One region of the Arthrobacter sp. MDT2-16 genome, then DNA from elsewhere that is predicted to be linked to it. Evidence: riboswitches for the same ligand, from Rfam matches in the RefSeq annotation. Region 1 holds a riboswitch; the other holds the start of a gene.

The links. Region 1 has a riboswitch for S-adenosylmethionine ahead of ACX80N_RS04105 (ABC transporter substrate-binding protein). Riboswitches for the same ligand answer to the same signal wherever they lie in the genome.
Region 2: linked by a shared signal. The riboswitch ahead of ACX80N_RS05375 (ABC transporter substrate-binding protein) and the one ahead of ACX80N_RS04105 (ABC transporter substrate-binding protein) in region 1 are both predicted to bind S-adenosylmethionine.

The regions. Positions count from the first base shown of each region.
Region 1 is NZ_JBTNDP010000001.1:851,127-858,406, forward strand. Features, by position in the region: gene ACX80N_RS04085 (LysR family transcriptional regulator) at 1-650, opposite strand, end outside; gene ACX80N_RS04090 (aromatic ring-hydroxylating oxygenase subunit alpha) at 809-2,113, shown strand; gene ACX80N_RS04095 (ferredoxin reductase) at 2,110-3,525, shown strand; gene ACX80N_RS04100 (cupin domain-containing protein) at 3,707-4,180, shown strand; SAM riboswitch class I at 4,640-4,729, shown strand; gene ACX80N_RS04105 (ABC transporter substrate-binding protein) at 4,873-6,492, shown strand; gene ACX80N_RS04110 (ABC transporter permease) at 6,499-7,280, shown strand, end outside.
Region 2 is NZ_JBTNDP010000002.1:168,336-175,615, reverse strand. Features, by position in the region: gene ACX80N_RS05390 (dipeptide ABC transporter ATP-binding protein) at 1-536, opposite strand, end outside; gene ACX80N_RS05385 (ABC transporter permease) at 533-1,444, opposite strand; gene ACX80N_RS05380 (ABC transporter permease) at 1,441-2,373, opposite strand; gene ACX80N_RS05375 (ABC transporter substrate-binding protein) at 2,374-3,984, opposite strand; SAM riboswitch class IV at 4,162-4,290, opposite strand; gene ACX80N_RS05370 (CYTH and CHAD domain-containing protein) at 4,446-5,966, shown strand; gene ACX80N_RS05365 (VOC family protein) at 6,048-6,476, opposite strand; gene ACX80N_RS05360 (diacylglycerol/lipid kinase family protein) at 6,512-7,280, opposite strand, start outside.

The DNA.
Region 1 (7,280 bases):
ACCGCCGTGAACGCCGCAGTGAACAGGGAATGGTAGGTAGATCCGGCGGCATCGGTGATCCAGGGTTCGGATGCCAGCTCTTCGAGCGTCACTGTTTCCCGCGATGCGAACGGATGGTCGCAGGGAATGATCACGTCCAAGGGATCATCGAGCAGAACGGTCTGTTCGAAACGCGGATCGTCCTCGCCGAAGGTGTCGGACTGCATGGCGACGATGACCGCGAGGTCGATCCGCTCGGCGACCAGCAGGTCGAAGCAGCGGGCCGGGTTGGCCTCGAGTACCTGCACCTTCAGCAGGGGGCGTGTCGAACGCAAGGTGGCGGCCAGCGGCGCGAGCAACTGAGCGGCCGCCGTGGAGAATCCGCCGAGGCCGAAACTGGACTGCACCTGGTCACCGGCTTCCATGGCCGCGGCACGCAGTCTCTCCCATTCCGCAATCAGGGTGTCCGAGCCCGCCACGAGAAAGCGACCCGTGGCGGTCAGCCGCACACCCCGGCCGTCCTTCACGAGTAGCTGCATCCCGAGCACGCGCTGGAGCTCGCGTAACTGCGCGGAAACGGCGGAGGGGGAGTAGCCCGTGAGTTCCGCGGTCGCGCCCACCGTGCCGCAGCGGGCAAAGACCCGAAGCGTAACGAGTCGTGGATCGATCATGCACCTACTGTGCACGGTTCTGTCCCAGATGTTGTGCTTTTGTTACAGGCCGATTGTCCCTACCCTCGTGGCAACGACATTATCGCAACGCCCGCAGCACCCGGCGACGTGAAGTCCCGACGAATCGCACCCTTACCCAGTCCCCTTGGGAGGAACCCATGTCTGCTCCAGTGAACGTGCCGCTCAACCCACGCGGACGACTCGTCTCCTCATTGCCGGCCGAGCAGCTCGCGGAAATCACCGAGTTGTTCGATTTCCGGCGCGTGGGATACTCCCTCGATGCTCCGTTCTATACCGCTCCGGCGATCTTCACCCTCGATATGCAGGCCATCTTCGGTGAGCACTGGATCTTCGCTGCCAGTATCGCCGAACTCCCTGAGCCGGGCGATTACGTCACGGTCGACTACGGACCCTACTCGCTGATCGTGCTGCGCAACGACGACGGCGGCGTGAACGTCCTGCACAACGTGTGCCGCCACCGTGGTGCCCGCGTCCTGACCGAAGCCGCGGGGACCACGGGAAACCTGGTCTGCGGCTATCACTCCTGGACCTACTCCCCTGACGGCAACCTGATTCATGCCTCTGCGCCGGGAGAGGCGACGTTCGACAAAGGTTGCTTCGGCCTCAAGCGTGCCCACAGCCGCGTGGTCGCCGGACTCATCTTCGTCTGCATCGCGGACGAACCGCCGACGGATTTCGACGAGACCGGAAAGATCTTCGAACCGTACCTCGCGCCGCATGATCTGGCGAACACGAAGATCGCCTACCAGCAGAACATCGTCGAGGAGGGCAACTGGAAGCTCGTCATGGAGAACAACCGTGAGTGCTACCACTGCGACGGACACCCGGAACTCGCCTGTTCCCTCTTCCCCACCTGGGGCCTGACGGAGGGCCTGATCCCGCGGCATCTCGAGGAGGTATGGGACCGCAACAAGGAAGCGCAGTCCTCGCTCGAGGATCGTTGCCGCCGCTATGGCCTTCCCTTCGACGTCATCGAGGAGCTCGACACCCGCGTAGCGGGAATCCGCATCTCCCGGGAGTCACTGGACGGTGATGGTGAATCGTTCTCGCCCGATGGGCGCCGGCTCTCCAAGAAGCTGCTCGGCGACTTGCGGGATTTCCGCCTTGGTCGCTGCTCGATGCACCTGCAGCCCAACAGCTGGTTCCATTTCCTCGGGGACCATGTCATCACCTTCGCCGTCTTCCCCATCAATGAACACCAGACCCTTGTGCGCACCACCTGGCTCGTTGCCGATGATGCCGAGGAAGGCGTCGACTACGACCTGGAGAAACTCACCTACACCTGGAAGCAGACCAATCTGCAGGACAAGGCGTTCGTGGAGCTGTGCCAGAAGGGCGCCGGCACCCCCGCCTATGAGCCCGGCCCGTACATGAAGAGCGAGTACCAGGTCGAGGCGTTCATCAACTGGTACGTGCAACGCGTGCAGGAGTACATGGCATGATCGAACTCGGCACCGTCACGGCAACCCAGGAACCGCGGCGCATCCGCGGTCTTGAGATGCCGTGGAACAGGGTGATGAGCAGCACCGAGGGGCCGGCCGGTGCCGCCCGCGCGTTGGGGCCATGGCACCCGCAGGAGTTCATGGCCGAATGTGTCGAGATCGTCCCCGAGGTGGGCGGCATGATGACCTTCGTGTTCCGCCGCTCCGACGGCGCGCCCCTGGCGTTCCGTCCGGGCCAGTACGTGAATGTCGCCTTTCCGGTCAACGGCGAGGACCAGGACGCGGTGGACCGCAGCTATTCGCTGTCCAGTTCACCTACACAGCCATGGACGTTCGACATCACGGTCAAGCGCGACCCCATGGGACTGGTGTCCCCGTGGGTGCACGAGAACGTCAAACCCGGCACCGTCCTCGAGATGCTCGGACCGGTCGGGGCATTCCACCTGCCCGACGCCGACCGGCGGGCTCGGTACCTCCTGCTCGCCGCCGGCGCGGGCATCACCCCCATCATGTCGATGGTGCGGACCATCCACTCCCTGCCCGGACAGGCCGACGTCGTGGTGCTCTATCACGGAGCGGCGGCCGGAGGCTTCGCGTTCCACCAGGAGCTGGCCTACATCGCCTCCGTGGACTCTCGCATCAAGGTCTTCTACTCGCTGGGCGACCGCCGAGAGCCCGAAGGATGGGAGTGGCTCACCGGACGGCTGACGGCAGCCATGCTCGACGAGGTGGCCCCCGATGCCAACGGCCGCCAGGTTTATGCCTGCGGCCCCGAAGCCTACCTGAACACCGCCGCCGAACTCCTCCAGGAGGTCGGCGTCGATGACACCTCCATCCACATGGAATTCTTCTCGGGCGACCGCCAGACGCTCCTTGAGTACCAGGTGGAGCTTGCTCATGCCGTGGATATAGCGGGTGAGATCGCCGAGGAGATCGCTGATTCCGCCGAGGACTACTACGAAAGCCAGCCCACCGCGTTCGGTCTCTACGAACCCGGCTACGACGTCGCGGGAACCCTGGAGGCCACGGGACTGTCGCTGGAGACGGTCGCTCCGGACGTGTCCGCGTCCGGGGTCCTCAACGGCAGTCCGAGCGTGGGATCAGAGGCCCGGTCCCCCGACGCCTCGAGCTTCGACACCGTCGGAACGGGGAGCCTCACCCTGTCCTTCATGCGTACCGGCCTCAATGTGCGCATCGGCCCCGACGAACATATCCTCGGGGTGGCCCAACGCGCGGGCATCAGGATCGGCGCGAACTGCAAGGAAGGCATGTGCGGCTCCTGCAAGGTCGTCAAGTTCTCGGGGGAGGTTCAGATGAACCACCAGGGCGGGATCCGGGCACGGGAGATCGATGCAGGCAAATTCCTGCCCTGCTGTTCCACCGCGCGGACCGATCTGGTGATCGATGCCTAGCCGCTCCCAACTGCTCCCGGCCGGACAGCATGAGGGGCTGTCATGATAGGGCTGTCTCCTGCGGGTGAATGGTGTGCCGTCAGCCCTTCGACGGCACAGCGAACCACCTGACGAGATGTCCTCGCGCGACGTTTCTTCCCCTTTCTGGCGACCCGGGCGGGACATGGGACAGAATGCGGTCATGGACATCAACGACAACGGACCGAACCCGAACGCCTTCGACATCGAGCGTGCTGCGACGGACAACACCGCCTACCGCCGCGTCGCCTGGACGGGCAAGCACCTGCAGGTGACGCTCATGTCGATCGAGCCCGGCGGAGCGATCGGCCTCGAGGTGCATCACGGCACCGACCAGTTCCTGCGCATCGACGCCGGGAAGGGCCGGGTGAAGATGGGGCCCTCGAAGGACAACCTCTCGTTCCAGCAGGACATCGAGGACGGCTGGAGCATCCAAGTGCCCGCCGGTACCTGGCACGACGTCGAGAACACCGGGGACGAGCCGCTGCGCCTCTACACGATCTACGCCCCTACCCACCACGCGCAGGGCATCGTGCAGGAGACCCCGGAGGCTGCCGAGAAGGACGAGGAGGAGGGCCGCGACGAACCGCCGTCGTGGGTCGAAGAAGTGGACGACAAGGGAGAAGAGAGCGCCTGAGCCATCAAGTGTGACGACACCCACTGAGCGCGCGGCGGCCGAGATCCCGATGACACGCCCGCGTCGGGGTCGAGGCGAGCCGCTTCGGTCAGGCGGGCATCGAGCCTGACCGGGCGCTTCGCGCCGTCGACTCCATCGGTCGTCCGCACGCGGTCGGGTGGAACCCGAGGAACAGCGCTCGAAGCCGTCCTGTCGTGCCAGGGCACCAGAGTGTCCTGTCACGACAGGACGGCTGCTCGACCCGGATCGGTGACGGACCACAGGTTTGTGCGAGGCGATCCACGTGCCGTCGGCCATCACCGGCGCCCGGCAGTCCGAGGGCGGCGTTCCGGTACCAGCCCCTTCGGGAGCCACGGGTTCCTGACGTGAATATGTCGTCCCGAGACCTGCCCGTCTTGATCGGTCGGCCCTTCTGGGGTTTCATCTACTTGTCCGCTGGGTTCGCTCCCCTGGACAGAACCACCATCCAGAGCGGTTGAGAGACCTGGCTCGTTGAAGCCGCAGCAACCACCCCGTCGGGGCCGGTGCTACTGCCAGGACCGATGGAGATAGCCTGTCCCCCGTTGGTGTCGGCCTCCCTGAGAGGTTGAGCCTGCTGCGTGCGCGGATAGGGAACCCTCATCATGACTGAGAGGACCGGCATGACTTCCCGCCCCGTTTCCAACACTGATTCAGCACGGACATTCCCTGCCATGGCTCGCCGGTCTGTGCGCGTGACGGCGATGCTGAGCCTCGCCGCGCTGGCCCTCACTGCGTGCAGTTCCGCCTCGAGCACTCCGGCGGCGCAGGATGCCGGTACCGGCGGACCCGTCGAAGGAGGGACGCTCGTCTACGCCGAAGTCACGCCGATCAACAACTGGCAGACCCAGGCGGCTCGCTTCTACGAAAAGTCCAATGTCCTCAACAGCGTCCTGGACCGCTTGACCTACTTCGATCCCGAGCAGGGTGAGCTCGTCCCCTGGATCGCATCCGACTTCTCCTCCAATGCCGACGCGACCGAGTTCACCTTCACCATCCGCTCCGGGGTGACCTTCAGCGACGGTTCGCCCCTGAACGCCGAGGCGGTGAAGTTGAACCTCGATGCCCTGGGACTGGGGATCGAAGCCGCGCAGGTCCAGCCGAACGTCGACTTCGCCGGCTACAGCTCCGCGGAGGTCATCGGCGAGGACCAGGTGAAGGTCACGCTGTCCTCCCCCAACGCGAACTTCCTGCGGGCGACGTCGTCGGTCACCGCCGGTCTCGTCTCACCGGCGACCCTGAAGCTGGATGCGGCAGGACAGTCGGCGATCTCCCGGATCTCCGGCTCCGGCCCGTTCACCTTCGAGTCGGAGAAGCCTGACGAGGAAGTGGTGCTCGCCAAACGGGCGGACTACGCGTGGGCTCCGGAGACCGCCGGGAACCAGGGGGATGCCTACCTCGACAAGGTGGTCGTCAAGTACCTGCCCGAAGTCGCTCACCGCGCGGGCGCCGTGCAGTCGGGGCAGGTCGACCTGGTACGGGGCTTACAGCCCCTCGACGAGGACGCCCTCGCTGCGAGCGGAAACCAGGTCCTTCCGGCTAAAGGGATCGACCTCACCGTGAACATGGCTGCTGTCCGCATCGGCAGCGGCAAACTCGCCGACGAGAACGTCCGTCAGGCGTTGCAGATCGGCATCGACCGGCAGAGCATCAAGGACACCGTCCTGTCCGATAGCTACGAACTCGCAGCGTCCGTGCTGAACCATCAGGCCCCGGGCTTCGTCGACCTGTCCGAGGAGCTCGAATACCAGCCCGACGAAGCCCGGACGCTCCTCGACGAAGCAGGGTGGGACGTCGGCGCGGACGGCATCCGGGAGAAGGACGGGGTGAAGCTCGAGGTCACCGTCACGAGTTCCAACAACTCCGTGGTCATCAAACCGGCCTTCGAACTCATCGAACAGCAGTGGCGGGAGATCGGGGTCAAACTCGACAACCGTGCCGGTGACAATACGTTCCTGGCGACGGCCATGCCCGATCCGAATGTCGAGTTCTTCGGTACCCGGCAGTTCATCTACGGCGGCCTCGGGCCGATCTTCGAGCCCGCCAACAACACCATGACGCACACCAGCGACGCGGACCTCAACGCGATCTTCGCCGCAGAGCGTGCTGCCACCCAGGGCCCCGAACGCGATGAGCTGCTCGCCCGGGAACAGCAGGCCCTGGTCGTGGACAAGGCCTACTCCCTGGTGCTGTGGGACGAGGTGCAGGTGTACGGAGCCCACAGCGACACCCATGTGGAGTTCACCTCCGGTACGGCTCCTGTCTTCCAGGGCGCGTGGAAGACAGGCGGATAGCGGGCTGTGGCACGCTACCTCGTCCAGCGGATCGGCCAGGCGCTCCTCGTGGTGTGGCTCGCCTACACCCTCGTCTTCCTGGCGGTGCAGCTCCTGCCCAGTGACCCCGTGACGATCTTCCTGACGGTCGACTCGGCGGTCGACCAGGCGGCGATCGACACCATGAAGAGTCAGTACGGCTACGACCAACCGCTGGTGGTCCAGTACCTGCACCAGCTGGCAGGGCTGTTCTCCGGAGACTTCGGGTACTCGCTGGCCTCCGGCCAGTCGGTGCGGGACCGGATCAGCGGTGTCGCCGGATCGACCGTGGCGCTGGCGGGCTCTGCGTTCGTCACGGCCGTGGTGATCGCCGTCCTTCTCGTCGCTGCCGCGACCCTCACCCGTTCGGGTGTCGTCCGCCGCGTGCTGGTGAACCTGCCTCCCCTGTTCTCGGCGATCCCCGTGTTCTGGCTCGGGCTGGTCCTGCTGGAACTGCTCTCGATCCGCTGGGGCGTGATGTCACTGTTCCCGGATGGATCCTTCCTGTCCCTCGCGGTGCCCGTCCTGGTCCTGGCGATCATCGTCTCGGCTCCCCTTGCACAGGTGCTGCTCAAGAGCGTGAGTCACGTCTATGACCAGCCCTTCATCGACGTCCTCCGGGCGAAGGGCGCCTCACGGTCCTGGATCTTCTTCCGCCACGCACTGAAGAACGCGGCAGGACCGGCCCTGACGATCACCGGGATCACGGTGGGGACGCTGTTCGCGGGCTCCGTCATCACCGAGACCGTGTTCGCGCGCTCAGGGCTGGG
Region 2 (7,280 bases), on a different contig from region 1:
AGCGCCCTCTGGCGGAGCCCGCCGGAGAGCTGGTGCGGGTACTGGGCAGCCCGGATCTCGGGATCCGGCACGCCGACCGAGGCCAGGAGTTCGACGACGCGCTCGCGGCGTGCGGCACGGCCGAGGTCTCCGTGCAGGCGCAGGACCTCGCCCACCTCGTCACCCACCGTGCGGAGGGAGTCGAGCGATGACAGCGCATCCTGCAGGACGAATCCGGCCTCGCTGCCGCGGACGCGCGTCCACTGGCGTTCGCCCCACGTGGAGGCGTCCTGGCCGTTGAAGTGCTGCGTACGGGACCGGACGTGCGCACCCGCGCCGGTGAGTCCCACGAGGGTCCTGGCGGTGACGGACTTGCCGGAGCCCGATTCACCGACGAGCGCGAGGCACTCGCCCGGCCGGATGGACAGACTCAGGTCGTGGACGACCTCCCGGCGGTGGATGCCGTGGCCGAACGCGATGGAGAGTCCCTCGAGTTCGACGACGGGCGTGTCGACCGGGATCGGCGGGACGGGGGGAGTCAGGGTCGTGGAGCTCATGCGAGCCTCCCTTCGGCACGGCGGCGGAGCTCGCGCCCGAGGACGGTGATGGACAGGACGGTGGCGACGAGGAAGGCCGCGGGGAACGTGATCATCCAGGGCGCGTTCGAGATGAAGTTGCGCCCGGCGGAGAGCATGGCTCCCCATTCGGGCGCGGGTGGCGGGGTCCCGAGTCCGAGGAAGCTCAGGGACGCGCCCGCTCCGATGGCCGATCCGACGCCGATGGTCGCGAGGACCAGCACGGGCCTGACGACGTTCGGCAGGGTGTGGGTCACCAGGATCCGCCAGGCCGGCAGGCCGAGGGTCCGGGCGGCCTCGACGAAGCCCGACCGCCGGACGAGGTGCGTCTGCGCCCGGGTGATCCGGGCGTAGTACGCGATGCTGCCGGCTCCGATCGCGAGGATGGCGTTCTCCGTGCCGCCGCCGATGATCCCGATGACCACGAGCGCGAGGAGGATCTCGGGGATGGCGAGGGTGACGTCGAGGAACCGCATCACGGAGGCTTCGACGAGCCTCCCGTTGAGGCCTGCGAGGAGGCCGATCGCGGTCCCGCCGACCACGCCGATGGCCGTCGCGCCGATCCCGATGTACAGGGAGGTCGCCGCACCGTGGACGATGCGCGTGTAGTTGTCGGCACCGGAGTCGTCCGTCCCGAACCAGGCGGCGGCGCCCGGCGCCTCGAAGCTCCGGGCCGGATCCACCGCGTAGGGGTCGGCGGGTGCGAGCAGGCCGGGCGCGAGGACCGCAGCTGCGAGCCACAGGAGGAACGCGGAGGAGAGCAGGATGCCGGGACGGAAGCGCCACCGCCGCCGCCGCGCCCTCTCGGGACCCTGAAGGGCTGACGGCTGTGCGGGGAGTGAGGCCAACGGGGCGACGGCCGCCGGGATGGTGCGTGAGGCGATGCTCATGCCGTCACCACTTTCGGGTCGATGAGCGTGTACAGGAGGTCGATCACGAGGTTCACGACGACGTAGACCGCGGCCGAGAGCAGCACGATCCCGATGATGACCGGCAGGTCCTTGTTGTAGACCGAGGCCAGGGTGAGCGAGCCGATGCCCTGCCGGCTGAAGAGGGTCTCGACCACCACCGACCCGCCGAGCAGTGCTGCGACGACGAACCCGGACATCGTCATGACGGGGATGACGGCGTGGCGCAGGGCGTGCCGGATCCTGACCGGGAGGTCGCGCATGCCGCGCGAGCGGGCCGTCAGGATGAACGGCTGTTCCAGGACGTCGTCGAGCTCGTTGCGCAGGACCTGCGAGAGGGTCCCGAAGACCGCCAGGGCGAGGGTGAGCGCCGGGAGGACGAGCGCGGCCGGGCCCTGGTTCCCGCCGATGGGGAACCAGCGCAGCGTGAACGAGAAGACGATCAGCAGCGCGAAGCCGATGATGAACGTCGGCGTCGCGGCGAACACCACCTCGATCCCCGAGACGATGGACCGGACCCAGGAGGTGCGCTGTGCCGACAGGATCGCGACCGCGAACGTGAGCGGCAGGGCGATGACGACGGCGGCGCCCGCGAGGGCCGCCGTCGCGCCGATCTGCTGCCCGATCGCTTCCGTGACGGGCAGTCGCAGCCGGTAGGACTGGCCGAGGTCGCCCTGCAGCAGGTTGCCCAGGTAGCTGCCGTACTGCACGATGAACGGCTGGTCGAGGAGGTAGTCGGCCCGCACCTGCGCCAGCGTCTCGGCGGTGGGCCGGGCGTCGGGACCGCCGAGGATCAGCAGCGCCGTGTCACCCGGGATGAGGTAGACCGCGAGAAACGTCAGTGTCGCGGCTCCCCAGAGGACGCCGATCCCGACGGTCAGGCGCGTGAGGATGCGCCGGAGCACGGCCACCTACTCGGCCTTCCACGCGTAGGTCAGCACGGGTACGGGGTGCGAGGTGTCCACGGCGACGCCCTGGACCGTGGTCGCGTAGGCGAACTGGCTCGGGTTCTCGTAGAGCGGGACGCCGGGGACGATCTCGAGCAGCCGGTGCTGGGCCTTCGCGTAGGCCTCCGCGGCCTCGGGTCCGTCGTCGGCCTTCCGGGCCGTCGCGAGCAGCTCGTCGAGTGCGGGGTCGTTCACGTAGGAGGAGTTCTGACCGATCCGCTCACCCGTGATCTCGGAGGAGTGGTAGCGGATGAACAGCACGTCGGTGGTGTTCGTGTGCCACACGCCGGCCAGCGCGTCGTAGTCACCGGCGTAGCGGAGTTCGGTCAGCTGGGCCTGGGGGAGCTGGATGATCTGGAGGTCGAAGCCTGCCTTGCGGGCCTCTCCCTGCAGCTGCACGAGCAGGGGACTCGGCGTCGAACTCTCCACGGTCGGCACCTCGACCACGAGTCGCTTGCCGTCCTTCGTGCGGAAGCCCTCGTCGTCGCGGCCGGTCCAGCCGGCGTCGTCGAGCAGTTTGTTCGCACGCTCGGGGTCGTGGGCGAGGACGCCTTCCACGGTGGGGTCGTAGTACTTGCTCTCCTTCGACAGGAAGCCGTCGATCGGTGTGTACGTGCCGAAGCCGAGGCTGTCCGTGACGGCCTTCGTGTCCACCGCGGCGGCGAACGCCTGGCGGACCGCGAGGTCGTCGAACGGCGCACGGCCCAGGTTGAAGCTCAGCACGTAGGGGCTGCCGGTCCGGGGGAGGTTCTCGTAGGTGAAGTCGGGATCCGCCTGCACGGCCGCGGCGTTCTGGGGTGCGAGGTTCTCCGTCAGGTCGTACTGGCCGGACGCGAGGGACTGGTGGCGGATCACCGGCTCGCTGACGAGGGTCACCTCGACGCCGTCGAGCAGCGCGGCGCCGTCGCCCTCCAACCAGTCGGGCGCCCAGTCGTAGCCCTCGCGCTTGGTGTAGCTGATGCTCTGGCCCGGCCGGTAGTCGGCGACGGTGAACGGCCCCGTCCCGATGGGCTCCTGGCACAGTGTCTCGGGCGATTCGGTGATGGCCTTGCCCGAGTTCATGCCGAGCCAGGACTGGGCGAGCGTGTAGAGGAAGGGGGTGTAGGGGTAGGCGAGGTGGGCCTCGAAGGTGTACTCGTCGACCACCGTGCCGTCGACGTAGGGGGCGATGTAGGCGGCGGCCAGGGGCGACTTCGTGGCCGGGTCCCTCATGTGCTCGAAGTTCTGGCCGAGGACCTCGGCGTTCCAGGGGGAGCCGTCGCTGAAGGTGACGCCCTGTTTCAGGTGGAACGTATAGGTCCTGCCGTCCTCGGAGACGTCCCACGACTCGGCGAGGTAGGGGGCGATGTCCCCGTCCTCGTCCAGGGTCACCACGTTGTCGTAGATCAGGCGCCCCAGGAACTGCTGCTGCGTGGCGGAGATGCCGTGGCCGTCGAGGCAGCCCGGCTCGGCAGAGATGGACACGTCGAGGATGCCGCCGGCCACGGGCTCGCCGTTCGCTCCGGCGGACGGGCCGGCCGGGCCGGCGCAGCCGGTGGCCAGGGCCAGCAGGGCGACGGCGGAAAGGGCCGTCAATTCGCGGAATGTGTTTCGATTTCGGGCAGGCGGAATTACGGATGCATTCATGGGAGTTCCTTCGGGCGTTCGGGCGCAGCACAGCGTGCCGGGAAATGGGTGAAGAAGAGAATGGGCGCGACGGGCGCGGGGGATCCTGCTAAGGGAGGGCGGTGCAGTTCACGATGAGTGCCTTTCGAAATGCTCTTGCCCGCACCGGACCGGCGCCGCAGCGCCGAGGAGAAGGCCGCTTCGTCATCCGAACCACCCAGGAACATGGGGTTGGTGCGCGGTCCAGTCGGAGCTTTCCGACCGCGTCTCTTGAAGCTGGAACAACTATAGGCAGACGATTCTCCTGTTCGGTCAATGAAAAGAAATATGACGGGTACCACGAATATCCCCGGACGCGGGCGATGGTTCCGTGAGAAGGCGCTCGGCGGGGGAGTGCTGACTGCCGCGCGGGCTGCGATATAGAGTGCCGTATGGCTCTGGACCCTGAAGTCGAGATCGAGCGGAAGTTCGACGTCGAGAACGACACCCCGCTCCCGTCCCTGATGGACCTCCCCGGCGTCGGGAGCGTGGACCAGCCGGTGGAGCACCTCCTCGAGGCCGAGTACTACGACACCGAGGACCTGCGGCTCGCCTCCCACCGGATCACGCTGCGACGGCGAACGGGCGGCGAGGACGCGGGATGGCACCTGAAGCTCCCGGCCGGGCCGGAGGAGCGCCACGAATACAGGAAGCCGTTGCGCGGGAGCTCGAAGGGCGTGCCCAAGGCCCTCCTCGGGTTGGTCCGCGTGCACATCCGGGGTGCCGCCCTGGTGCCGGTGGCCCGGCTGAGCACGCGGCGGATCGTCCACCGCCTGCGAGGGACCGGCGGTGAGGTCCTCGCCGACCTCATGGACGACCATGTGCAGGCCGAGGCGCTCCACCCCGCATCGTCCGGACGGCAGTGGCGTGAATGGGAGGTCGAGCTGGTGGACGGGTCGAGGGACCTGCTGGACGCCGGCGAGTCCGTGATCGCCACCGCGGGGGGCACCCCTGCCGCTCACGGCTCCAAGCTCGCACGCGCCCTGGGCGGAGCGGTTCCTGCCGCGGTCGACGGGGTTGCCGCGGTGACGCCGGGTGGCACTGCCGGAGCGGTCCTGGTCGCCTACCTCGACGAGCAGGTGCGGGCGCTGAAGCAGCAGGACCCCCAGGTGCGGCTCGACGCACAGGACGCGATCCACCGAATGAGGGTCGCGCTGCGCCGGACGCGATCGGTGCTCGCGACCTACCGGAGCCTGCTGCACGACGCCGACGCCGTGCGCCTCCTGCGCGGGGAGCTGAAGTGGCTGGCCGGGGTCCTCGGCACGGCGCGCGACGCACAGGTGATGCACGCACGGCTCAGGGAGATGCTCGCCGGTGAACCGGCCGACCTCCTGCTGGGTCCGGTGGAGCGCACCGTCGAGGTGGAACTGGGAGGCGGCTACAGGAAGGCCCACGCCAAGGTCCTCCGGGCGCTCGACGGACAACGTTACTTCCGCCTGCTGGACGCGCTCGATTCCCTCCTGGCCGCTCCGGCACTTGCTCCGCGAGCGGCCGACCCGGCGGACCGGGTGCTCCCTGCCTTGATCAACCGCGACCTGAAGCGGCTCCGGGCGGTCGTCCACGAGGCGAGGAACCACCCCGCGGGGCTCGGTGACCATCCTGCCCTGCACGAGGCGCGCAAGGTCGCCAAACGGGTGCGCTACGCGGCCGAGGCTGCCACACCGATCGGGCGGAAGAAGGTGGTGCGGATCGCCGAGGCGGCCCAGGGGCTCCAGAAGATCCTCGGCGAGCACCAGGACAGCGTGGTGACCCGGGACCTGCTGCGGCGGCTCGGTGCCTCGGCCACCCAGCAGGGTGGGAACGGCTTCAGCTACGGCCGCCTGCACGCCCTCGAACAGGTGGCGGCCCTGGACGCCGAGGCACGTTTCCGCGCTGAATGGGAGTACTTCCCGACGCCGCTGAAGAAGAAGTAGCGACGCACACCGGCGAACGGGACCGGCGCCGGGGAGTCGCGGGCGACCCTCGCACCACGCACGAGGCGCCCGCACCGAGTATCAGCTGATGGAGACCGTGCCGTCGTCCAGGACGTGCCAGCCCGGGTTGTGCGCGATCTCCCAGACGATTTTGTTCGGGTCGCGCACGGCGGCATGGAAGATGCCGCCGAAGGCGCTCTCCTGGGGCTCCTTGAGCAGGACGCCGCCGGCACGCGCCATGGCAGCGACGACGTCGTGCACCTCCTCGCGGCTGCCGACGTTGTGGGACAGGGTGACGCCGGACGGCGCGGGCGCCGTCCCGAGTCCGAGGTCCTCGGCGAACTTGTCGGCGCGGAACAGGCCGAGCAGGAGCCCGGGTGCCACCTGGTAGAAGATCACCTCGTCGGGGACGTCCAGCGCCGGCGACCATCCCAGCCCGTCCTGGTAGAAGGACCGCGCGTCGTCGAGGTCGTGCGTGGCAAGCGTGATGAAGTGCAGTTGCTGCTCCATGGCGAGAGCCTACGCGCTGCCCGGATGCGGGTCGATCAGCCGAGGATGGCCAGCGCCTGGCGGACGCTGTCGATCGTGATGTCCGTCCCGGCGGCGACGTCCTTGACCTCGCCGTCGATCTGGTAGGGGAGGGGCTTCAGCGTCGAGAACCGGTACTGGCTGTAGCTCGGCTGGTCGCCCAGGCCCTTCGTGGAGGCACGCAGGGCGGTCAGGAGGATCTTCCACTTGGCCATGTGCGGGAAGGTGATGACCTCGAACTTCCCGTCGGCGGGGTGGTCGTCGGCTTCGCTGAGGGTCGCGTACTTCGCCATCTGGGAGATGTTCGCGAACACGAGGCTGTCGAACTTCCGGCGCTTGCCGTCGCTCTGCCGGATCTCGAAGGGCTTGAACTTGCGGAAGGTCCTCACCACGGAGAACATCTCCTTCATGGCACCCTTGCTGCCCTTCTCGAGGTCGATCGCCATGATCGGTGTCAGGCCGAATCCGATGTACGAGTGCGCGTACACGGGATCGGCAGCGGGCACGGCGTCCGTTCCGCCGATGCTGATGCGGAGCAGGTCGATCCTGCGCACGTTGCCCTCCACGATCGCCTCGCCCAGGGGCTTGCGTCCCGTGACGCGACTGTGGTCGTTCGCATTGCCGGCCGCCAGGACGGCGCTCACGACGTCGTCCCGCCCGCTGGCCATGACACCGTTGACCACCTCGTTGTATCCGCCGTCGCCACTGACGGACACCACGAGCGCGTTCCCTGCGGACGCAGCCTCCCGCGCGAGATCGATGGCGTGACCCGCATGCTCGGTGGGC